4 regions of the Pelomonas sp. SE-A7 genome follow, and region 2 is predicted to be linked to each of the others. Evidence: predicted binding sites of a transcription regulator. Region 2 holds the regulator's gene; each other region holds the start of a gene.
The links. The regulator LexA, encoded in region 2, represses DNA repair genes until DNA is damaged. The targets are predictions, from matches to a motif close to ACTGTATNNNNATACAGT.

Region 1: the regulator LexA is predicted to act here: its motif matches at 3,759-3,776, upstream of QT382_RS07880 (PA0069 family radical SAM protein).
Region 3: the regulator LexA is predicted to act here: its motif matches at 3,198-3,215, upstream of recA (recombinase RecA).
Region 4: the regulator LexA is predicted to act here: its motif matches at 1,917-1,934, upstream of imuA (translesion DNA synthesis-associated protein ImuA).

What each region holds. Positions count from the first base shown of each region.
Region 1 covers NZ_JAUASW010000001.1:1,744,539-1,750,036, reverse strand. The annotation lists gene QT382_RS07890 (hypothetical protein) at 1-1,791, shown strand, start outside; gene QT382_RS07885 (hypothetical protein) at 1,788-2,294, shown strand; gene QT382_RS07880 (PA0069 family radical SAM protein) at 2,603-3,712, opposite strand; gene QT382_RS21060 (zinc-finger-containing protein) at 3,850-4,545, shown strand; gene QT382_RS07875 (hypothetical protein) at 4,949-5,498, opposite strand, start outside.
Region 2 covers NZ_JAUASW010000001.1:658,648-664,145, forward strand. The annotation lists gene gltX (glutamate--tRNA ligase) at 1-616, shown strand, start outside; tRNA gene QT382_RS02915 (tRNA-Ala) at 726-801, shown strand; tRNA gene QT382_RS02920 (tRNA-Glu) at 845-920, shown strand; tRNA gene QT382_RS02925 (tRNA-Asp) at 1,003-1,079, shown strand; tRNA gene QT382_RS02930 (tRNA-Ala) at 1,174-1,249, shown strand; tRNA gene QT382_RS02935 (tRNA-Glu) at 1,293-1,368, shown strand; tRNA gene QT382_RS02940 (tRNA-Asp) at 1,484-1,560, shown strand; gene QT382_RS02945 (helix-hairpin-helix domain-containing protein) at 1,673-1,963, opposite strand; gene lexA (transcriptional repressor LexA) at 1,980-2,654, opposite strand; gene QT382_RS02955 (asparaginase) at 2,632-3,651, shown strand; gene QT382_RS02960 (organic hydroperoxide resistance protein) at 3,673-4,098, opposite strand; gene QT382_RS02965 (MarR family winged helix-turn-helix transcriptional regulator) at 4,104-4,595, opposite strand; gene QT382_RS02970 (DUF1304 domain-containing protein) at 4,679-5,029, shown strand; gene QT382_RS02975 (ATP-binding cassette domain-containing protein) at 5,026-5,498, opposite strand, start outside.
Region 3 covers NZ_JAUASW010000001.1:2,965,632-2,971,129, reverse strand. The annotation lists gene rodA (rod shape-determining protein RodA) at 1-885, shown strand, start outside; gene QT382_RS13415 (sensor histidine kinase) at 876-2,396, opposite strand; gene QT382_RS13410 (response regulator) at 2,450-3,121, opposite strand; gene recA (recombinase RecA) at 3,254-4,300, shown strand; gene QT382_RS13400 (regulatory protein RecX) at 4,309-4,890, shown strand; gene QT382_RS13395 (DUF2889 domain-containing protein) at 5,091-5,498, shown strand, end outside.
Region 4 covers NZ_JAUASW010000001.1:1,719,050-1,724,547, forward strand. The annotation lists gene QT382_RS07810 (UvrD-helicase domain-containing protein) at 1-272, opposite strand, end outside; gene QT382_RS07815 (hypothetical protein) at 272-901, opposite strand; gene QT382_RS07820 (sigma-70 region 4 domain-containing protein) at 898-1,629, opposite strand; gene imuA (translesion DNA synthesis-associated protein ImuA) at 1,948-2,763, shown strand; gene QT382_RS07825 (DNA polymerase Y subunit UmuC family protein) at 2,996-4,012, shown strand; gene QT382_RS07830 (error-prone DNA polymerase) at 4,020-5,498, shown strand, end outside.

The sequences.
Region 1 (5,498 bases), 1.1 Mb from region 2:
ATTTCCGCTTTGCAGGATATTCTTGCCAACAGACAGTCTTTCTATCCAGGGTACGAAGCAGAGGGCTACGGCTTGGGCTTTAATACCGAGGAGCAAACGACAGATTCAATAACACCAGAAGAATCCGAGGACGATGAGTCCTTAAGCGCAGAAGACAATGATTTGGCAGAGCCGGGCCAAAGTTCCGACCTGTCCGAAGAGGCTGCAGAAGACGATGGTTACACCTACGGTCAGCTGAGCAATCGCGTCCGCACACTGTACTTCCTGCATGCTCAGCGGTCCCTATTGGAAAGCCGACGGATTAGGGCCTTTCATCGTCGACCGTTTGGCGACAAAACCTACGGCGAAGTTACGGCGAAGGTTGTTCCTCACGTTATTCGCCGCATTCCAGCGCTCCCAGAGCTCGTGGCAATCCCACTGTTGAATACCGTTGTTGATTGGATTGAGAACAAGGGGCCCATACTTGCAGCTGCCCACCAGAGCTATCACGCGGCGTGCGCGCATGGAGACATGCGACTGAAACGCAAAGCAATCAATGAAATCTGCGCGGCGGGCTTTGACGACCGGAGCCTGAGCAAAGTACCTTGGGGGGAACGCGGCGATGTCCAATGGCAGGACGTCCCTGACGCGCACCGGGTCAGGCTTTCTGCACTGATGTTCCGTGATGCATGCGTCCTCGCCCTGCAATATCTGGTTGGACTGCGAATTTCAGAGGTGTGCTCCGCTAAAACAGAACGCCTGAAGAATAAGGGGCTGCCATCGTGCATCCATAAACGGGAGACCCCAGATGGGCTGTTCGACCTATATTTCTTCAAAGGGCAAATATATAAGGACAACCGAATCCCGTTCCCGCGGGACTGGGTAATAGGTGCCGTGCCTCGAGGCTCAAAAAAGTTGCCTGTTTGTGCGCAGGCAATTACTCACCTGCATACCATTTGGTCTCGGCTTTACGAGGATGAGAAAGAGAACCCGCTGTTCATGCATTTCTCAAACCCTCATAGCATGCCTAGAGACGCGGATGGCGTTGTGGCCGCAAAGGGAACGACTTTGCAGCGAGGTATTCGGCGTTTTGTTCGGTGTTGGGTAGACCTTTCAAGTCTCCCCGATTTTGATGTGCATGGCAACGACCTCCGCCAATATCGCTCTACACGCGGTCAGTGCATTCGTGGGCATCAAGGAAGAAAAACATTTGCAGAATATATATTGCAAGCCCGGGAGTCCGCCGCAGAGGCCCTGACGAGTCATTATGGGCATCTTAATAAGGTAATTCTCTTTCGTGGCTACTTTGAACCATTGCAGCGTCAAAAGTCTGATGTTGAGAATATGCGGCTTCAGGCAACCATCAACTATTTTGTCGCTGGCGCGAATGGTCGTTCCTACTTCGGTAACGTTGCCAGTGCGGTACAAGCGTTCTATAACGAACATGGGCTGACCGGCATTAGGGACCTTGAAACGCTTCGTGGCAAAGTCAAGGATATTGTGGTTTCGCACGGCATTCGTATTTTCTTCGGAGCTCATGGCAATTGCTTGATTTCAGTCCGGCCGACGGAATCGAGATGTCGGGAAGCATCGGGAGGTGCGTCTTGGTGGTTCCAGGCTCCTGACTACATTAGTCAAAACGTCTCGATGTGCACCGGTTGCGGTTGCTTCGCGGCTGACAGTGCTCATTTGCCCTATTGGCGAAATCGAATGGCAAGCTATGAGGCTGCGGCGCAAGACCCCACAAATCGAGTGGCGGTTATCCGATTCGAAACCAGCAAGATTATTGTCAAGGCCATTGAAAGAATATGAGCAACCCTTTGGATGACGCGAAGTCTCTCATTCAGCTGTTTACGCCTAGTGACGAGCGGGAGGAGCGTGTGGCTGCCGAACTTCGAAAGCTTATTGATGCGATGAGTTACACCGAGAGCGCGAAGGTTGTCGAAGGTCCGAAAATTACGATTGCGGAGGTCGCGCGGAAGGCCGAGTTGTCGAGGAATCTAATTAACAGCGAGAAGTGCGAACTTCCAGGTGCCCGGACGTTGATAGTCTCCGTGTGGAAGGTCCTTGCCGACCATAATCTTGAAATCCGATGCTCGTATTTAACGTCGGAGAACAGTCGGTTGCAACGGCTGGTTGACTACCACGTATCGGAAACCGCTGGTCTCGTCTTGAAGCTAGGGGGCGTTGTTGGCTCAGCGATTTCCGCGAAGGCGATGCCCAAGAAGGGCTCCGCGACACCAGAACAAATGATGTCTGGTGCTGATATTTTGCCCATGGGCGTCATTTCTGTCGCGGGCAAGCAACGTGAGTAGATAAATTTTCGCTTTTAAGCTTTGCGCTCATGGAGCTTAGATTTTGATGATGGGGCACGCCGCTGCTTTTATTAAAAGAGCGAGGGGCCCGGAATTGCTTTTAGAAATCTTTACAGCTAGTGGAGTATTCGTTACTGAAATAGTGCCATTGGATTTGTTGTTGCTGCCAGCCATGGTCGATTTGCATGTCCGTGGAATCAACCTTGCGTTGCGCCCTACGGCAATCCCTTTGTGCCAAGAAAGTGAAGGGAGCGGCCGGTCGCAATACGAATGAACTCTTTGGTGCAGCAGCCAGCCTCAGAGAAGCGTTAGAACAACGACCACTGCGAGTCTTCGAGTCGCGGAGGCCTTACGAACTGGCTCGTATCAACAGGCGCTGTAGCGGAGCGCTTCAGACCGTATTTCGAGCACGCGCGCGAAAATCTTTGCGATAGCAGTTGGGCGTAAGGTCCCGACCCCTTCATGCGCGCGAAGAAGTTGGAGTCGTAGTCTTTTCCACCTCGAGCCTGTGAAATCAGGCTCATGACGTGCTTGGCGCGGAGCGGGAAGTGGCCCTCTAGCCACTCTACAAAGAGGTCTAGTACCTCCCTCGGCAATCGCAGCAGAATCATGCTTGCGTAGGTCGCCCCAGCCTCTGCAGAGGCTTTTAGGATGCGTTCCAGCTCTACGTCGTTGATTGTTGGAATCATCGGTGAAACAAACACAGACACCGGGATGCCTGCCCTCGACATCTTCTCTATTGCTCTCAAACGACTCTCTGGACTGCTTGCCCTTGGGTCCATGATGCGTGCAAGGCTCGGCTGTAGAGTGGCAAGAGAAACATTGACTCTGCAGAGACCTCTTTCAGCGGCAGGTGCGAGAAAGTCGATGTCTCGCGTGACAAGGGCATTCTTCGTCGTGACACTGAAAGGAACACGGCGCCGCGTCAGAACTTCAACTATCGCGCGCGTGATTTCCAACTTGCGCTCGATGGGCTGATAAGGGTCTGTGTTCGCGCCGAGCGCAATCAACGCCGGTTCATAGGTCGAGCTATCGAGTTCCTTCTCGAGTAGCTCGGCGGCGTTCATCTTGGCGAAGACCTTGGTCTCAAAGTCAATGCCTGGGGAGAGTCCAACATAGGCGTGAGTCGGTCGGGCGTAGCAGTAGACGCATCCGTGTTCGCACCCCTGAAATGGGTTGATGGACTGCTCGAATGGAATGTCCGGCGAGTTGTTCCTGCTGATGATTTTCTTCGCGCGGCTATGGAAAACTTCCGTTCTGATTGGAAGAGGCACATCTTCAGATTCGTCATTTCCCTCAGGTCGATGCGAGTTGTCGACCTCTCGCGTCCAACGCTCGAATCGCGACCTCGCATTGCTGCCTGCACCTCTCCCTTTGTGGAAGGTGACGGGCACTTCGGGGATGAGTTCTTCGTCCATGGTGCTCCGACAACGGTAGAGTCGCCTATGCCCCGATTGCTTGATGACTGTATGAATATACAGTATCGTTGTGATTCCTTCCACCCAGATTGAAGTGCCTCGTTTCGTGACGCTTCGTGCACCAGTAGCATCGCCCCATGCGTTCTGTTACCTGCAACTATTGCGGGAAACCTGCTGAGCTGGTCCCAGGTCGAACCGTCTATCCGCACCGAACAGACCTGCACGAGCTCTTGCTCTGGCGCTGCGTGCCTTGTGATGCTCAGGTTGGGTGCCATAGAGCGGGCGCGCGGGTCAACGTCGGTGAGGATGTTCTGGTCGACAGCGACGGAACAATACCCTTAGGGCGCCTTGCGAATGCACCGCTTCGCTCAGCACGCGTTCGCGCCCACGACCTTTTTGAGAGGCTGTGGCTCGAGGGACGGAAGACGCGCACACAGGCTTACGGTTGGATGGCTGCGGTGTTGGGTATTCATCCCGACTCGGCACGCTTTGCGTTGCTTGAGGCCGACCAATGTTGGGCGCTGGTCGATGCTATAGAAGCATTGATACATGACGCGCCGACACTGGCGGGAAAAGAAGCTGCGGCCATTCAGCCAGACTTGGCCCCAAGCGTTAATGAGTCGCCCGAAGACCGGCGAGTCGCGATTGCACCGGATTGGCTGGCGAGGGCTGGACTTCGATTTGAAGCTCAAGACGACGGTGAGCATCTCGTCGTTGCATCGCGCGGAACTGTTATCGACTTCTGGCCGCGGACCCAAGTCTGGAAGGCCCGGGGTGCCGACCTTGAACGGCAAGGCCTCCATCCGCTAATCAAGTATTGCAAGGGACTATGAGGCGTCTCGCGAGAGAGGGCCGGCATCGAAGTTCTGAACACGTCCGTAAGTTGCGCGGTCCTGCGCAGCCGTCGCAATCGTGGGCTACTTAGGGGCGGACGAGCACTGCAAGGCTCAGGGGCGGCACGCTTGGCGCTCTGCCTTCCATCAACTTTGCACAAGATTGCGCGTACTTGATGGAAAGTGTTTTGTGATAAGGACTTAGCTGCTTTCCAGCGACTTTGCGAAAATTGTGCGTGGTCGAAGGAATGTCTTGTAAAACAAGGACTTAGGCGCGTTATGTGCCGAAAGTACAATTATTGTTTTCGCAATAATTTTCCATAACGGCAGCCGCGGCACGCTTCGGCGTAGGGAAGCACTTTCCCGTCGACCGCATCGCGCTGTTCGTCGTTTTGTGACGTGGCTACGCATGTGGTCCCTTGCTGGGTAGCACAGAAGCCTTGTGTCGTTCAGCGAGGTCCCAGTACTTTGCAAACAATGCTTCGGCTTGTTCAACCTGCTGTTTGAACTCTTCGATAGTCAAGTAGACGGACTTGTCAGGCTGGTCCGGAGTCATATCGAATTCGAGCGGGACAAACGCAAGCAAAGGAACCCTCGGGAGTGCTGGGCCACTTGGCGACTCTTGGAGCTTGCCTGGGACGCCCCAGCGGCCATGAGCGTAGTCATTTCGAATCGCTCGAACTTTGTGGGCTGACGCGAACCAGTCGCGGAAGTCTTTCAATGCCGATGTTCCAGCGGGTGAGTACAGCTCCACGACCATCTGTTCGAGCATGTCGAGTCGGTCACCCAACCGAGCCTGCCGAGGTTTCAGTAGGTCAGAGACATCGCGGCCGCTGTATGGCCCCATCCAGTTCAGTTGCAGTCCGATGTTGAAATCAAAGGACGCGAGCGCGTGAACCAGCCGACCCAGAAGGCGATGAAATTCATCACAGAACGGGTCGCCAGACTTTGAA
Region 2 (5,498 bases):
CGGCTATCTGCCGGAGGCCATGCTGAACTACTTGTCGCGCCTGGGCTGGAGCCATGGTGACGATGAGCTGTTCTCGCGTGAACAACTGGTGAGCTGGTTCGATGGCTCGCATTTGTCCAAGAGCCCCGCTCAGTGGGATCCGGCCAAGCTGGATTGGGTCAACAGCCAGTACATCAAGCAGATCGACGAAGCGCGCCTGGCGGCCTTGGTCGCTGAGCAGCTTGCCAAGCGTGGTATTGCAGCCGACGTGGAGCAGCTGCAGCCGATGTGCGCGCTGTTCAAGGATCGCTGTGCTACGACGGTGGCGTTGGCCGATTGGCTGGCTATGTACTTCGTGCCAGTCACTCCTTCAGCGGAGGACCTTGCGACCCACGTGAGCGAGGCAATCAAGCCGGCGCTGGCTCAGCTTGCCGAGCGCTTTGCCACCATCGAATGGAACAAAGCGAGCATCCAGGCGGCGATCAAGGAAGTGATCGGTGCACAGGGTCTAAAGATGCCGCAACTGGCCATCCCGGTGCGGGTGCTGGTCTGCGGTCGAGCGCAGACGCCTTCGGTCGATGCGATGCTCGAGCTGTTCGACAAAGAAAAAGTGATTGAGCGCTTGCGCGCCGTCTGAAAATCGTCCTATAATCGTCGTCTTGCTTGAACAGCGCGATTCACTGATTCGAAAGAGTAGTGAAGCAACCAGTCGAGTAAACCAAAGGCGCAAGCCGAGTAGTTTGATTGGGGGTATAGCTCAGCTGGGAGAGCGCTTGCATGGCATGCAAGAGGTCAGCGGTTCGATCCCGCTTACCTCCACCAAGTTTCTACTTGAGTGGCGCGCGGTTCAGGTAACGAAGGATTAGTCCCCTTCGTCTAGAGGCCTAGGACACCACCCTTTCACGGTGATTACAGGGGTTCGAATCCCCTAGGGGACGCCAAGTTTGGCAAGCTTGGTAATCTCTCCAACGAGAGTTTGGCGACAAACTCGAGAGCAGAGAGATTGCACAAATTGCTCCACGCGGAGTGGTAGTTCAGTTGGTTAGAATACCGGCCTGTCACGCCGGGGGTCGCGGGTTCGAGCCCCGTCCACTCCGCCAAGGTTTGCTGATATCAGCATTCAGTCAATTGAATGAAGGCTGGTATTTTGGTGATATACTGTCACCATCGCTTGAACAGCGCGCCCTGACAAACGGGGGTATAGCTCAGCTGGGAGAGCGCTTGCATGGCATGCAAGAGGTCAGCGGTTCGATCCCGCTTACCTCCACCAAGTTTCTACTTGCGTGGCGCGCAGTTCAGGTAACGAAAGATTAGTCCCCTTCGTCTAGAGGCCTAGGACACCACCCTTTCACGGTGATTACAGGGGTTCGAATCCCCTAGGGGACGCCAATTTAGTTGGTCAATCCCGTCGCAAGACGGGCAAGTTTGGCAAGCTTGGCAATCTCTCAAGCGAGAGTTTGGCGACAAACTCGAGAGCAAAGGAATTGCATAAATTGCTCCACGCGGAGTGGTAGTTCAGTTGGTTAGAATACCGGCCTGTCACGCCGGGGGTCGCGGGTTCGAGCCCCGTCCACTCCGCCAAATATTGAAAGCCCTGGATATGAAAGTATCCAGGGCTTTTTCTTTACACGATTACAAACTTGTGTCTTTCGAGCAGGCGCCGGGGAGTAACCGACATACTGCCGGAAGCCTCTCAGATATGCCCGTAGAGCGCCTTGCGCTGCGCCGTGTAATGCCACCAGGGTGACGGTGCCGCGCCCGCCATGAAATCAACGGCGGCCATGAAGGTGTCCAGCACGCAGGGATCGTGGCGCTGCTCGGTGCGCGCGCAGAGTTCCTGGTAGAGCACGAATGCATCACGCCCTTTGAGCTGCTGCGGCTTGCTTATGCCAAGCAAGCGTAGGTCGGCCGCGGCGGCTGGGCCGACGTTCGGAATCTGTTCCAGTTCCCGGCATTCGTCGCGATGCAAAGCTTTGCTCACCATGTTGGTCCGCTCCAACTCAAAACTGCGAGCGGATCAGCCCCACGGCCAAACCTTCAAGCGCGAAGCTCTCATCGCCTGCACCCACCAGGATGGGCTCGAAGTCGGGGTTCTCGGGCAGCAACTCAATGCCATTGCGGCCGCGACGGAAGCGCTTGACGGTGACCTCTTCGCCAATACGGGCGACCACGATCTGTCCGTTGCGAGCCTCGCTGGTCTTCTGCACGGCAAGCAAGTCGCCATCGACGATGCCGACGTCCCGCATGCTCATGCCCTTGACCCTCAGCAGGTAGTCGGGCTTGCGGGCGAACAGGCCAGGCTCCACGCTGTAGTGCTGCTCGATGTGTTCCTGGGCCAGGATAGGGCTGCCAGCGGCAACACGGCCGACCAGCGGCAGGCTCAATTGGCTAATGCCAGGCAAGGGCAAGTTGAATTGCTGGCGCTCGCGAGCCGCGTTCAGCGCGCGCAATGTGTCAGACTTCAGCCGGATCCCGCGGGAGGTGCCGCCCACCAGTTCGATCACGCCCTTGCGAGCCAAGGCCTGCAGATGCTCCTCAGCCGCATTGGCCGAGCGATAGCCCAGTTCGGCGGCGATTTCGGCTCGGGTGGGTGGGGCGCCGGTCTGCGCGATGGACTCGCGCACCAGGTCGAGGATTTGCTGCTGTCGGGCGGTGAGTTTGGGGCTGTCGTCCACGAGGTCCTCTGCGGCAGGTTGCTGGCTGGTCATTTATCCAGTGGCTGTATTTTCATCCAGGAATTTCAAATTGCAAGACAAAGCTGAACGCATCGTCATCCTCGGTACAGGAGGCACCATCGCCGGCAAGGCGGCGGATGCCGCGGACAACGTCGGCTACAAGGCTGGCCAGGTCGGCGTGGATCAATTGGTGCTTGCGGCACCGCCGCTGGCGGCGTTCAAGCTGGAGACGGAGCAGGTCGCGCAGCTGGACAGCAAGGACATGGACTTTGCGACCTGGCAGCGGCTCGCGCAGGCTGTTGACCGGCACCTGCAGCGTGACGATGTGCGAGGCGTGGTCATCACCCATGGAACCGACACCCTGGAAGAAACCGCCTACTTGCTGATGCGGGTGCTCGCGCCGCGCAAGCCGGTCGTGTTGACCGCAGCCATGCGCCCGTCGACCGCCCTGCAGGCCGACGGCCCGCAGAACTTGCTGGATGCCGTGGCTGTCGCCTCGCAGGCTGCCTCAGGCGTGTTCGCCGTGCTTGCCGGTCGGATTCATGGGGCGACCCGCTTGCGCAAGGTTCATAGCTACGCCATCGATGCATTTGCCTCGGTGGAAGGCGGCGCCCTTGGAACGGTCGAGGAAGGGCGCGTGAGATGGCTGTCGCAAGCTGAAGCGGAACTGCCGCCGCTGGGCCTGTCGCGCATCGCGCGCGATGCAAGCCAATGGCCCTGGGTCGAGATTGTCCAGAACCATGCAGGTGCCGATGGTCGGGTCGTGGAGGCGATGTTGGCCCACGGCGTTCATGGCATCGTCGTCGCCGGGACCGGCAACGGCACCTTGTCCAACGGCCTCACAGCTGCATTGCAGAAGGCCCGCGACCGCGGTGTGTCCGTGCTGAGAAGCACGCGCTGCGATGCGGGCCCGGTGATAGGCGGCGAGCTGCCCAGCGCGGGAGCGCTGAGCCCGGTCAAGGCCAGGATAGAACTGCTGCTGCAGTTGCTGGCCTGACCCTTCGACGGCCCTCCGTCCTTAGACGATGGTCAGCGTCACGTCGATGTTGCCGCGGGTGGCGTTCGAGTAGGGGCAGACCTGGTGGGCGGCAGCGACCAGGGCCTCGGCCTGTGCGCGCTCCATGCCGGGCAGGCTGATCGCCATGGCGACCTGGATGCCGAAGCCAGCGGGAATCGGGCCGATGCCGACATCGGCGGTGATCGACAGATCGGCCGGCAGTGCCAGCTTCATCTTGCCGGCCACGGCCTTCATCGCGCCGATGAAGCAGGCCGAATAGCCGGCCGCGAACAACTGCTCGGGATTGGTGCCGGGGCCGCCGGCGCCGCCGAGTTCACGCGGCGTCGACAGCGCGACGTTCAGTGCGCCATCACTGGAGGCGGACTTGCCTTCGCGGCCGCCGGTCGAAGTGGCACGGGCGGTGTAGAGGACTTTGTCGAGGGCCATGGTCTTCATTCCTTTTCAGTGGAGGAGGGTGGGGGTGAGGAAAGGGCGCCACGCAGCTCGTGCAGGCGGCGGGTCAGTGAAGCGAGCTCTTGCAGCGAGCAGGCAGCGGCGCAAGCCAGCTGCGGCGGAATTTCTTGGGCCAGGCTCTTCAGCGAGCGGCCTTGCGGCGACAGGAACAGTTCGACGCGCCGTTCGTCTTCGGCAGAGCGCTGGCGGCTGACCAGTCCCATGGCTTCAAGCCGCTTGAGCAGCGGTGTCAGCGTCCCCGAGTCCAGCGTCAGACGCTGGCCCAGCGTGGAAACGCTGATGCCATCCTGCTCCCACAGCACCAACATCACGAGGTATTGCGGATAGGTCAGGCCCAGCGGCTCCAGCAAAGGCTTGTAGAGCTTGGTCATGGCCAGCGAGGCGGAGTACAGGGCGAAGCAGAGCTGATGGTCGAGCTTGAGCCAGTCGTCGGCCGGCTCGGCGCTGCGGGGTGTCTTGCTGCGGTTCATGGGCAATAATGTAGCTGGCAATTTAATTGCACACAATTTAAATGGGTATTCGACCCGATCCCGGGTCCAAGGAGAGAAGCGAGATGGAAATCGTGGCGAAGCTGCTGGTGGGCCTGGTGGCCCTGCTGCACCTGTACTTCCTGGTGCTGGAGATGTTCTTCTGGACCAAGCCGCTGGGGCGCAAGGTGTTCCGGCTGGAGCCGGACTTCGCCGAGGCCAGCAAGGTGCTGGCGGCGAATCAGGGGCTGTACAACGGCTTCCTGGCCGCGGGCCTGGCCTGGGGCCTGGTCGCGGGCAAGCTTGACGTTCAGCTGTTCTTCCTGGGCTGCGTGGTCGTGGCCGGCGTCTATGGCGCGGCCACGGTGGGCAAGAAGATCCTGTTCGTGCAGGCGCTGCCCGCGGCGCTGGCGATGGCCGCGGTCTTGGTGCGCTAGTCGGCTGCTGCGTGCAGTGCGTCGACCTGGCCGCTGAGCTCCAGCCAGCGCATCTCGGCGGCCTCCAGTTCGTCGTGGATCGCTTTCAGGCGCTTGCCGTGTTCGGCAATCTGCGCCGGGGTGGTCGAGCCATCGGCCAGCTTGGATTCAATGGCCGTGCGCTCGTCCGCCAGCTTGTTCAGCCTGGCGTCTATGCCTTCCATCTCCTTGCGCAGCGGGCGGGTCTGTTCGGCCAGCTTCTGGCGAGCCTGGCCGCTGGCCTTGCGATCCTCGCGTGAAGTGATGGGTGCGGGCGGCGGCGCAGCCACCACCACTGGCGCAGACGGAGCCGAGGCCGCTTTCTTCGCGGCCTCCTTGGCCAGCTTGGCCGCTTCCTTGGACTGTTCCAGCAGCCACTTCTGGTAGTCGTCCAGGTCGCCGTCGAAGGGGCCGACACCACCCTTGGTGACCAGCCAGAACTCGTCGCAGA
Region 3 (5,498 bases), 2.3 Mb from region 2:
GCGCTGTTCGGCGTCAGCAAGAAGGGCGCGACCCGCTGGCTGAATATCGGCATCACCCAGATCCAGCCCTCGGAGCTGCTCAAGATCGCCGTGCCGCTGATGCTGGCCTGGTGGTTCCAGAAGCGCGAAGGCCAGCTGCGGCTGCCGGACTTCGTGGCGGCCTTCATCCTACTGGCCATCCCGGTCGGCCTGGTGGCCAAGCAGCCTGACCTGGGCACCTCCATCCTGGTGCTGGCGGCCGGGCTCTACGTGATCTTCTTCGCCGGCCTGTCGTGGAAGCTGATCGTGCCGGCCTTGGCCGTCGGCGCGATTGCCATCTCCGCACTGGTGATGAGCGAGGAGGCGATCTGCCAGCCCGACGTGAAATGGCCGGTGCTGCGCGAGTACCAGAAGAACCGCGTCTGCACGCTGCTGGACCCGAGCAAGGACCCGCTGGGCAAGGGTTTCCACATCATCCAGGGCGAGATCGCCATCGGCTCGGGCGGCGTGACCGGCAAGGGTTTCATGAAGGGCACGCAGACCCATCTGGAATTCATTCCCGAGCGCACCACCGACTTCGTGTTCGCCGCCTATGGCGAGGAGTTCGGCCTGCTCGGCGCGCTGGGCCTGCTGATCGGCTTCACCGTGCTGATACTGCGCGGCCTGGCCATCGCGGCCGAGGCGCCCACGCTGTTCTCAAGGCTGCTTGCCGGGGCGATCACGCTGAGCTTCTTCACCTATGTCTTCGTCAACATGGGCATGGTCAGCGGCATCCTGCCGGTGGTGGGCGTGCCCCTGCCCTTCATCAGCTATGGCGGCACGGCCATGGTGATGCTGGGGCTGAGTCTGGGTCTGCTCATGGCCATCGCGCGCAGCCGCCGCGGCAGCCATCATCATCACGGCTGAGCTGCCTGCTCGTCGTCTTCGTCGGCGGCCGGCGGTGCTGGCGGCTGGGCCTGGAAGCGGATGGTGAAGCGGGCGCCGGGGCTCTCGTGGCCCTGGCGACGGTCCCGCGTCTCGTCCAGCGTGACCTCGGTGCCGTGCTGCTGCGCAATCTCCCGCACGATGGCCAGGCCCAGGCCCGAGCCGTCGACCTCGGTGCCGAGCGCGCGGTAGAAGGGCTGGAACACCTTCTCTCGCTCGCTCTCCGGAATGCCCGGACCCGAGTCCTCCACCTGCAGCACCACGACCTGGCCGAACGGGTCTTCGACCACGCGGACGGTCACCGTGCCGCCTTCGGGCGTGTAGAGCAGGGCGTTGTCGACCAGGTTACGTATCAGTTCGCGTATCAGCAGCGGATGGCCCAGCACCCGCAGCTGGCTGGCCGCCCATTCCGAGCCTTCGTAGCCCAGGTCCAGGCGCTTCTCCATGGCTCGCGGCACGAAGTCCCGCACAGTCTCTATGGCCAGCGCCGACAGGTTGACCAGGCTGCGGCGGGCCGCATGTTCCTTGTCTTCGGCCCGCGCCATGGCCAGCAGCTGGTTGACCATGTGGGCGGCGCGCTGGCTGGACAGCGCGATCTGCTGCAACGAGCGTTTCAGCTCGGTCGGCGAGCTCTTGCCTTCGTCGATCTCGCGCTGGGCGAACTCGGCTTGGGTGCGCAGGCCGGCCAGCGGCGTCTTCAGCTGGTGGGCGGCGTCGGCGAGGAAGTGCTTCTGCGAGCTGATCGACTGGTCCAGCCGGCCCAGCAGGTCGTTGATGGCGCGCACCAGCGGCGCGACTTCGTCGGGCACGCGGCTCTCCTCGATGGGGCTGAGGTCGGAGCTTTCGCGGCGGCGTATGCGGCGCTGCAGCTCGTTCAGCGGCGCGATGCCGCGCGCCAGCGCCAGCCAGACCAGCAGCACGGCCAGCGGCAGGATCACGAACTGCGGCAGGATCACGCCCTTGATGATTTCGTTGGTCAGGCGGCTGCGCTTGCCCAGGGTCTCGGCCACCTGGACCAGCATGGTGCGGCTGCTGCCGGGCGGCTGGTTGTCGGGTGCGACCCAGAGGTAGGCCACGCGCACGCTCTCGCCGCCAATCTCGTCGTCACGCAGCTGCAGCTCCCAGGGCTGGATCGGAGCATCGGGTTGCGGAACCGGCAGGTTGCGATCGCCGCTGAGGTATTCCCCGCGCTGCCCGAGCACCTGGTAGTAGATGGTGTCGCTCTCGTCGGCCCTGAGCAGCGCGGCGGCCTCGGCGGACAGGGCATAACGGCCCTTGCCGTTGGTGGTGCTGACTCGCGCCGCTTCCGCGGCCACCTGCAGGCCCAGGTTGCGCGCCATTTCGCCAAGCTCGCGGTCATAGGGCTTGGCCGAGATGCCCTGAGCCACCAGCCAGGTCAGCGCCACGCTGATAGGCCAGATCAGCAGCAGCGGCGCCAGCATCCAGTCGAGGATCTCGCCGAACAGCGAGCGGGGCTGGGCTTCTGTGCTCATGCTTCCGAGTGGCGACAGTCCGGCGCGACCATCGACAGGTCCCGTTCAGCCATTCAGCCTGGAATCTTCTCGAGGCAGTAGCCGAGCCCGCGCACGGTGGCGATGCGGATCGGGCCCTGCTCGATCTTCTTGCGCAGCCGGTGGATGTAGACCTCGATCGCGTTGTTGCTGACCTCTTCGCCCCATTCGCACAGACGCTCCACGAGCTGGTCCTTGCTGACCAGACGGCCGGCGCGCTGCAGCAGCACTTCCAAGAGCGACAGCTCGCGGGCCGACAGCTCGATCATCTGGTCGTTGATATAGGCCACGCGGCCGGTGGCGTCGAAAGACAGCGGGCCATGCTTGATCACGGTGGAGGCGCTGCCCAGGCCGCGTCGGGTCAGCGCCCGCGCCCGCGCCTCCAGTTCCTGCAACGAGAAGGGCTTGGCCATGTAGTCGTCGGCGCCCAGATCCAGGCCCTTGACTCGCTGCTCGATGCTGTCGGCGGCTGTCAGTATCAGGACCGGCACGCTGGAACCTCGGGCGCGCAGCTTGCGCAGCACCTCGAGCCCATGCAGCTTGGGCAGGCCCAGGTCCAGGATCAGCAGGTCGAATTCATGCGAGGCCAGGGCGGCATCGGCCTCGGTGCCGCTGCTGACCTGATCGACCGCATAGCCCGAGGCGCGCAGCGAGCGCAGCAGCCCGTCCGCCAACACTTGGTCGTCTTCCGCGATCAGGATCCGCATGGGCTTGTCTCCGTGTTTCCCCCATTCTAGGGACCGTCGCTGCTGACATGGATTGGCAGCAGGCCTGGGATAAACTACTGTACAGATATACAGATGTGGCGCCATAATGCGCCGGCCCTCACAGGAGATCCCATGGACGCCCCCGTCAAGCAGCTGAACACCGAAAAAGCCAAGGCCCTGCAGGCCGCCCTCGCCCAGATCGAAAAGCAGTTCGGCAAGGGCTCCATCATGCGGCTCGGCGAGGGCGAGGTGATCGAAGACATCCAGGTCGTCTCCACCGGCTCGCTGGGCCTGGACATCGCCCTGGGCGTCGGCGGCCTGCCGCGCGGCCGCGTGATCGAGATCTACGGCCCCGAGTCCTCCGGCAAGACCACGCTGACCCTGCAGGTCATCGCCGAGATGCAGAAGCTGCAAGGCACCTGCGCTTTCATCGACGCCGAGCATGCGCTCGACGTGCAATACGCCCAGAAGCTGGGCGTCAACCTGCAAGACCTCCTGATCAGCCAGCCGGACACCGGTGAACAGGCGCTCGAGATCGTCGACGCCCTGGTGCGCAGCGGCTCGGTGGACCTGATCGTGGTCGACTCGGTGGCCGCGCTCACGCCCCGGGCCGAAATCGAAGGCGAGATGGGCGACCAGTTGCCGGGCCTGCAGGCCCGCCTGATGAGCCAGGCCCTGCGCAAGCTGACGGCCACCATCAAGAAGACCAATTGCACGGTCATCTTCATCAACCAGATCCGCATGAAGATCGGCGTGATGTTCGGCAGCCCCGAAACCACCACCGGCGGCAATGCGCTGAAGTTCTACGCCTCGGTGCGCCTGGACATCCGCCGCATCGGTTCGATCAAGAAGGGCGAGGAGGTGATCGGCTCCGAGACCAAGGTCAAGGTCGTCAAGAACAAGGTCTCGCCCCCGTTCAAGACCGCCGAATTCGACATCCTCTATGGCGAAGGCATCAGCCGCGAGGGCGAGATCATCGACATGGGCGTCAATGCCAAGGTGGTCGAGAAGTCCGGCTCCTGGTATGCCTACGGCGGCGAGAAGATCGGCCAGGGCAAGGACAACGCCCGCGAATTCCTGCGCGAGAACCCCGACCTGGCCGTGGAGATCGAGAACAAGATCCGCGAGTCCATGGGCATTGCGCTGATCGCCGGCGCCGAGGGCGGCGAAGAGGAATGAGGCCCTGAATGCCGGCGGGCGCCTCCTCGCGCCGTGCCGGCGCGGCCAAGCCGCTGTCGCTGAAGGCGCGGGCCATCGCCCTGCTGGCCCAGCGCGAGCACAGCGCGGCCGAGCTGCGGCGCAAGCTGCTCAGGATCGCGCGTGATCGCGACCACGACCGCGAGGGCGAAGCGGCAACCGCCGGCGAGGAGTTCGCTGGCGGCTTCGAGCGACAAGTAGAAGCCGAAGCTGATGTTGAAGCCAAGGCGGCTGTTGAAACCGAAGTCGAGCAGGTCCTGGTCTGGCTGCAGGGCCAGGGCTATCTGAACGAAGAACGTTTCGTCGAGTCGCGGCTGCATCTGCGTTCGCAGCGCTATGGCAGCCTGCGCATCAAGCAGGAGCTGGCCCAGCATGGGCTGAGCCTGTCTATCGAGCAGAACGAAGCGCTGCGCGAAGCCGAGCCGGCGCGGGCCGCCGAAGCCCGGCGGCGCAAGTTCGGTGATTCCTTGCCGGCCGATGCCGCCGAGAAAGCCCGGCAGATGCGCTTTCTCGCGGCCCGGGGCTTTTCGGCAGAAGCGATTCGACGGGCGCTGCGCGCGGACGACGACTAGCGGCTCGGCCGTCGGGCTCGGGCTGCCGAACATTGAAGGCGCACCTGAATCGCCGAGCGGCACCACCCTGGGGCGCGCCGACAGTTCCGCGAAAGCCTTGATGCGGCGCAGCATGCTACATTGCCGGCTTGCGCAAACGGCGCCGGCCTGGTTACGTCCCGGTACGGGGCCTTTGTCGCGCAGCCCGCTACCCAGTCCCGATGTCCCCGAACGCCCCCTCCACCGAGCGCCGTTTGATGCATGCCCGCGCCACCCTGGTGCAGGTCTATGCGCGCAATGACGGCTTGTTCGACGTCGAAGCCGAGTTGCGGGATACCAAGACACGAGACATGCAGCTTTCGGCCGGCATTCGCAAGGCCGGTGAGCCGGTCCACGACATGCTGTTGACCTTGGTCGTCGATGCCCGGCTGAACATTCTTGAAGCCTCGTCCGACACCCGTGCCATGCCATACCCGGGCCGATGCGAGCATCACGGCAATGCCTATGCCCAGCTGGTCGGGCTCAATTTGCTCAAGGGCTTCCGGGCGGCGGTCAAGCAGAAGCTGTCCGGTGTGCTGGGCTGCACCCATCTCACCGAGCTCTGCAACGTGCTGCCTACAGCTGTGATC
Region 4 (5,498 bases), 1.1 Mb from region 2:
TGTCCGAATTCATGGGCGACGAGGAAGGCACGCTCGCCCGTCGATACATCGTTTCGAACGACTATCTGACGGAACTTGACCTCCAGCACGGCATCAGCGCCACCAAGCGCCTTGTCCGACGGATTGGCGTCCGAAATCTGGAAATCCTCAGCATCCTCGCTGGCGGCCGCATCAATGATTGCCTTGGAAGCAATCCCAGTTTCGGCAGCCTCCCCAAAGAGGCCATGCCGAAACTGTCTCGCCGCCTCGCGAGCGAGATGAAAAGGTGTCACTAGGCCTCCTCCTCCGTCTGGAACCCGAGGAGGCGCTTCTTCTCGTCCTCGCTCTCTGGTAGAGAACGGACTGCACTTTCCCAGGTCTCCAAGCTAGGTGCATCCGGCTGACGGGCTGAGCTGTAGTTTCTTGCGCCTACGAACTGTGGTCCGATGCACTGACGCAGGTCTGCCGGCGCCACGTGCAGATGCTTCGCCAAATCCCGAATCACCCTGGGCGGGACATTGGTGATGGTCGTAAGCACCTTGGTCAAGAGCAGCGAGCTGGCGAATCCCGCAGCGGTCGCAGCCCGACCCAGCTTGCCGCCAGCCAAGGTCGAGACGGCGCGCTTCGTGGCCTCGACGTTAGAGGACGGTACCGAGTTCCCATCGAGTTCGTGAATTTGATTGAGAACGTAGCTTTGCAGGCGCGACACGGACTCCTCAGAGATGTCCGCGACGTCCGCAGCTGCGACTTCGGGCGAGGCCTCGTACGACGACCAAAGGGCCGCGAATTCGAGGATGTCCTCGCGATATTCAGGATGAGCTTCGCAGGCGCGAAGAACCATCGTGGGAGACGGCTTGTCAGCGGAGAAGAAGAACTCGTCCAGAACTTCCTCGAGTGACAGCCTGCGGGTGGGCGATGTCATTGCGTGAACTCCTTCCGCATCTCTTCGACCTTGTCGAGGGCGGCGTTCTTATATGTGTTGATGGTTCGAGGTGTGACTCCGAGCGCCACGGCGATGTCCTTGACCGGCATGTCCTCGACGTAGAGCATCGTGTAGACGAAAAACTCTTGCTTGGTCATGGCGGCCTGCATGCGGGCAACAACCTGGGCGTGCTCCTGTTTGATGGCCAGGGCGTCGGCAGGCGTGGCAGGCTGACGAAGCGCAGTGACCCTGCGAATGGTCTTATCGGGGTCGTCATCCTCGTCGGAGACGTCCATGGCATCCAGGCTTTCCTGGTGCTTGCGCTTCTTGGCCAACAAACGGCGCTGGAAGTCAGTTGCGCGGAGTTTGAAAAGCAGTCCGAACCGCTTCTCGGCATACGCGGCGTCACCAGGGCGCTTAACCAAGCAGTCCCAGACAAACTGAGAGAGCTCTTCCGCGGCTTGGTCGAGGTTTCCAATGATTCCTGGGTAAATAGCGCTGCGTACCGCGAAGCCCGTGGCGAGGCTTAGCAGACGCCGTGACAACACCCTGATGAGCATCCCCATCCGGTGTTCGTTTCCAGCCTCGCGAGCGCGGCGGAACATTCGGAACACCTGCTCATCTGGAATGAAAAGCGGGTCGTTCTGCCAGTCTGTCCGCGCCAGCCTAGCCAGCAGGGCTCGGACATCGAGGGCCTCTATGGCCGAGTCAGGCTCTTGTGTCTGCATCGTTGTTTTCCGTTGGTCATGCGAACGTCCCCGTCCATTTCGGTATCTAGGGGACGCCCCCCTGCATGACTAAGTCGCAAGAGAAGCCGGAAATCGGAAGCAGTGGCTGGTGCGGAGCCCCAGCATTGCCATCACTTACAAAATGTAACAGGCGCCGTACCTCGACGATGACTTGGCTATTGGCCGTACGAATTGCTTTTTCAGGTTCTATACGGCCATTTGGTTACACGGCATCTGCATGCAAACGGTCGCTAACCAAGCGCTGGACAACAATGGCGGATGCGTATACTGTACATACATACAGTAAATTGGTCCGATATGCCCCCCGAAACTCCTACCGAGACCAAGCCGAGCAAGGCACTCTCGGAAGTCATCAATTCAACTTGCCCGCCGGAACCTCGCGCGTTGCCGCCGGGGGTAGAGGCTGCGCTTTGGCGAGGCGACCAGTTGGGCCGTGGTGTTGAATTGGTGGCACCAACTGGCTTCGCAGAGCTGGATGCGGAACTGCCGGGCGGCGGCTGGGGCTGCCAAGGGCTGACCGAGGTCTTGACCGCTCAGTTCGCGCTTCTTGAGTGGCGCCTCACATCACCGGCCTTGCGTGCCATCAGCAATCGAGGACGAGACATCGTCGTTGTGGGGCCGCCTCGGCGACCGTTCCCGCCCAGTCTGCAACTGGATGGCATCGACCCTGAGCGCGTTCTCTGGGTCGATGTTGACAAACCAGGCGACCGCCTTTGGGCCACCGAACAAGCGGTGAAAAGCAACGCCTGCGGCGCGGTTCTGGCCTGGCTTCCGCAAATCCGGGCGGACCAAGTCCGCCGCCTGCAAGTCCTTGCGGCCGGATGTGATGCGCCGGTGTTCCTTTTCCGCACGGCCGGAGCAGCCGCTGAAGCCTCCGCCGCCCCTTTGAGGCTTCAAGCCCAACTTTCGGAAGATTGGGAGCTCCGTATTCGCATCTTGAAGCGCAGAGGCACGCCCTGCGAGCAAGAGCTTCGCCTTGAGTCCATCCCGTGTGGACTCAACGCCATCATGACCCCGCGACTTCGATACCCAAGTCGCATCACGTCGCGAGTGCCTGATGCTCTGGTGCGCACTTCGACTCCCGGCCCCCAGCAGCAAGCCGTCCCCCATTGATGACGACCTTCGAGCTTTGGCTATCTGGGCGCTGCAGTTCACGCCCAGGGTCACTGTCCTTGAAGAGTCAGTCGCGATGGAGGTTGACGCGAGTACGCGCCTCTTCAAAGGCCGTCGGGCACTGCGCGATAGGGTTGTTGCGGAATCCACGGAGCTTGGTGTCGTAAAGGTCGCGTGGGCCCCTAACAGCCTTGCCGCTCTCGCCTTTGCGCGCGCAGGCATAGAGAACGGCATGACGCGAGGGCTCGAGCCGATGCTCGACCCACTGCCCATGCAAGTACTGAGCGCGGTGTTACCGCATATGCCAGTGCTACTGCGGACTGGAGCTAGAACCCTCGGGGATGTTCGTAGGCTGCCGCGAGCGGGCATCACACGGCGGTTCGACAAATCGCTGCTGCGCGCCCTTGACCAAGCCTATGGCCTCCAGCCTGAAGCCCATCTATGGGTCGAGCTACCGGAATCCTTTCTAACAAAGCTTGAACTTCCTTTCCGCGTCGAGCACGCACCGGAGCTCTTGGTCGGTGCTCGCAAGATGCTGCTCCAAATGTGTGGCTGGCTAGCCGCACGACATGCCGGCATTACAGCCTTCACGCTGCATTGGTGGCACGACAGCATGCGCTCAAAGGATGCCGGCACCGGGGGCAGCTTGGTTGTTCGCACCGCGGTCGCAATGCGAGACATCGACCACCTGTTCCGACTGCTCTCAGAGCATTTGTCGAAGGTCACGCTGCTAGCGCCTGTTGGTGATTTGGAGCTAGCTGCCACCGAGGTCCACGCGCTTCATGAGGTCAGCGCCTCGCTTCTTCCAGACACCGTCCTTGAGCGCGAGACGGTTGGGATGCTGCAGGAGCGCCTGGCCGCGAGATTTGGGCCCGAGAAAGTCTGTCGCCCGATTGTTGGAGACGACAACCGACTGGAGTGGATTTGCACTTGGCGCTCCGCATCTGAGAAGCGCCCGCGCAAACCGGGGCCACCTTCCCGCTATCCCGCTCCTTCGTTCGTACTCGCTGAGCCATTGAGGCTCTCTGTCCGCGATGGGCGGCCCCAGTACCAAGGTCCGTTGAAGCTCCTAGCGGGTCCTCATGCGGTGGAGGACGGCTGGTGGCATCGCGACGAGGCCAAGCGCGAGTCGCATGTGGTTGTGCGCGACTATTGGATTGCCTGGAGCGACCACGCAGGGCCCCTTTGGATTTACCAGACTCGTCTCGAAAGCGATTCCGCCTGGTGGTTGCACGGCTCGTTCTCGTGAGCTCGACATGGAAGAGGTCCTACGCATCCCCTATGCCGAACTGCGTTGCATTAGCAACTTCAGCTTCTTGACAGGAGCCAGCAGACCAGACGAATTGGTCGAACGAGCAAAGAAGCTTGGCTACAAGGCCATCGCACTCACCGACTACTGCAGCCTAGCGGGCGTCGTTCGTGCGCACACGGCTGCCAAGGAAGTTGGACTCAAGCTCATCGTCGGCAGCCAGTTTCGTGTTGACGCTGCCGCCCCCTTCACGATGGTGGTGCTCGCTTGCAACCACAACGGGTACGGCAACCTATGCGAGTTCATAACCACCCTGCGGCGCGAGTCCCCCAAAGGCACTTATCGACTGCAGATAGATGCGATTCGACCAGAGCGTCTGGAGGACTGCCTCGTGATTGCCGTCCCCGCTCGAGAAAGCTCGCAGGACCAATGCAACGACCTCGCGCGGTGGCTTCTTTCCAACTTCATTGGGCGTAGCTGGCTCGGTGTTGAGCAGCTCAAGATTCTGGACGACGAGGTCGTCTTTGAGCGCCTTTCAAACGCAAGCGAACTGACCGCCATTCCGATGGTGGCCACAGGCGACGTCCAGATGCATGTGCGCTCGAGAAAGCCTCTGCTCGACGTGATGACTGCTATTCGCCTGTGCAAGCCATTGACCGAGTGCGGCACCAACCTAGTTGGCAATGCAGAGAGGCGCTTGAGGTCCCGGCTTAGCTTGGCCAACCGATACGCCGGTCAGCTCGCATTGCTTCACGAGACCCTGCTCATTGCCAGCCGATGCGATTTTTCGTTGGAGGAGCTTCGCTATCAGTACCCATCAGAAGTAGTTCCTGAGGGTGAGTCGGCCAGTTCATTCCTCCGACGCCTTTCCTACGAGGGAGCTGGGCGGCGATGGCCTGACGGCATTCCCGCCAAAGTCCAGGCTCAGATTGAACATGAGCTCGAGCTGATAAGCGACCTCAAGTACGAGCACTACTTCCTGACCGTCTACGACATCGTGGCGTTCGCGCGGAGCCAGCGCATCCTCTGCCAAGGGCGAGGTAGTGCTGCCAACAGCGCGGTCTGCTATTGCCTTGGTATCACCGAGGTCGACCCCGCACGCGCTGTTGTCCTGGTCGAAAGGTTCATCAGTCGCGAACGAAATGAGCCGCCGGACATCGACGTGGACTTCGAGCACGAACGGCGCGAAGAAGTCATTCAGTTCCTCTATCGCAAGTACGGCCGCAAGCGGGCTGCGCTCACAGCCGCCGTAGCGACCTACCGAACCCGCGGCGCCATCACGGACGTGGGCAAGGCACTTGGCTTCAGCTTGGAGCAAGTCAAGGCCATCTCGCAGACTCATCAGTGGTTCGATGGCCTTGGCATCAACAAGGACCGCTTGGCGGAAATTGGCGTCGATGCTGACTCGTTGGCTGTCCAGCAGCTCTTGGACCTCACCGGCCAGCTCATCGGTATGCCTCGGCACCTTAGCCAGCACACGGGGGGC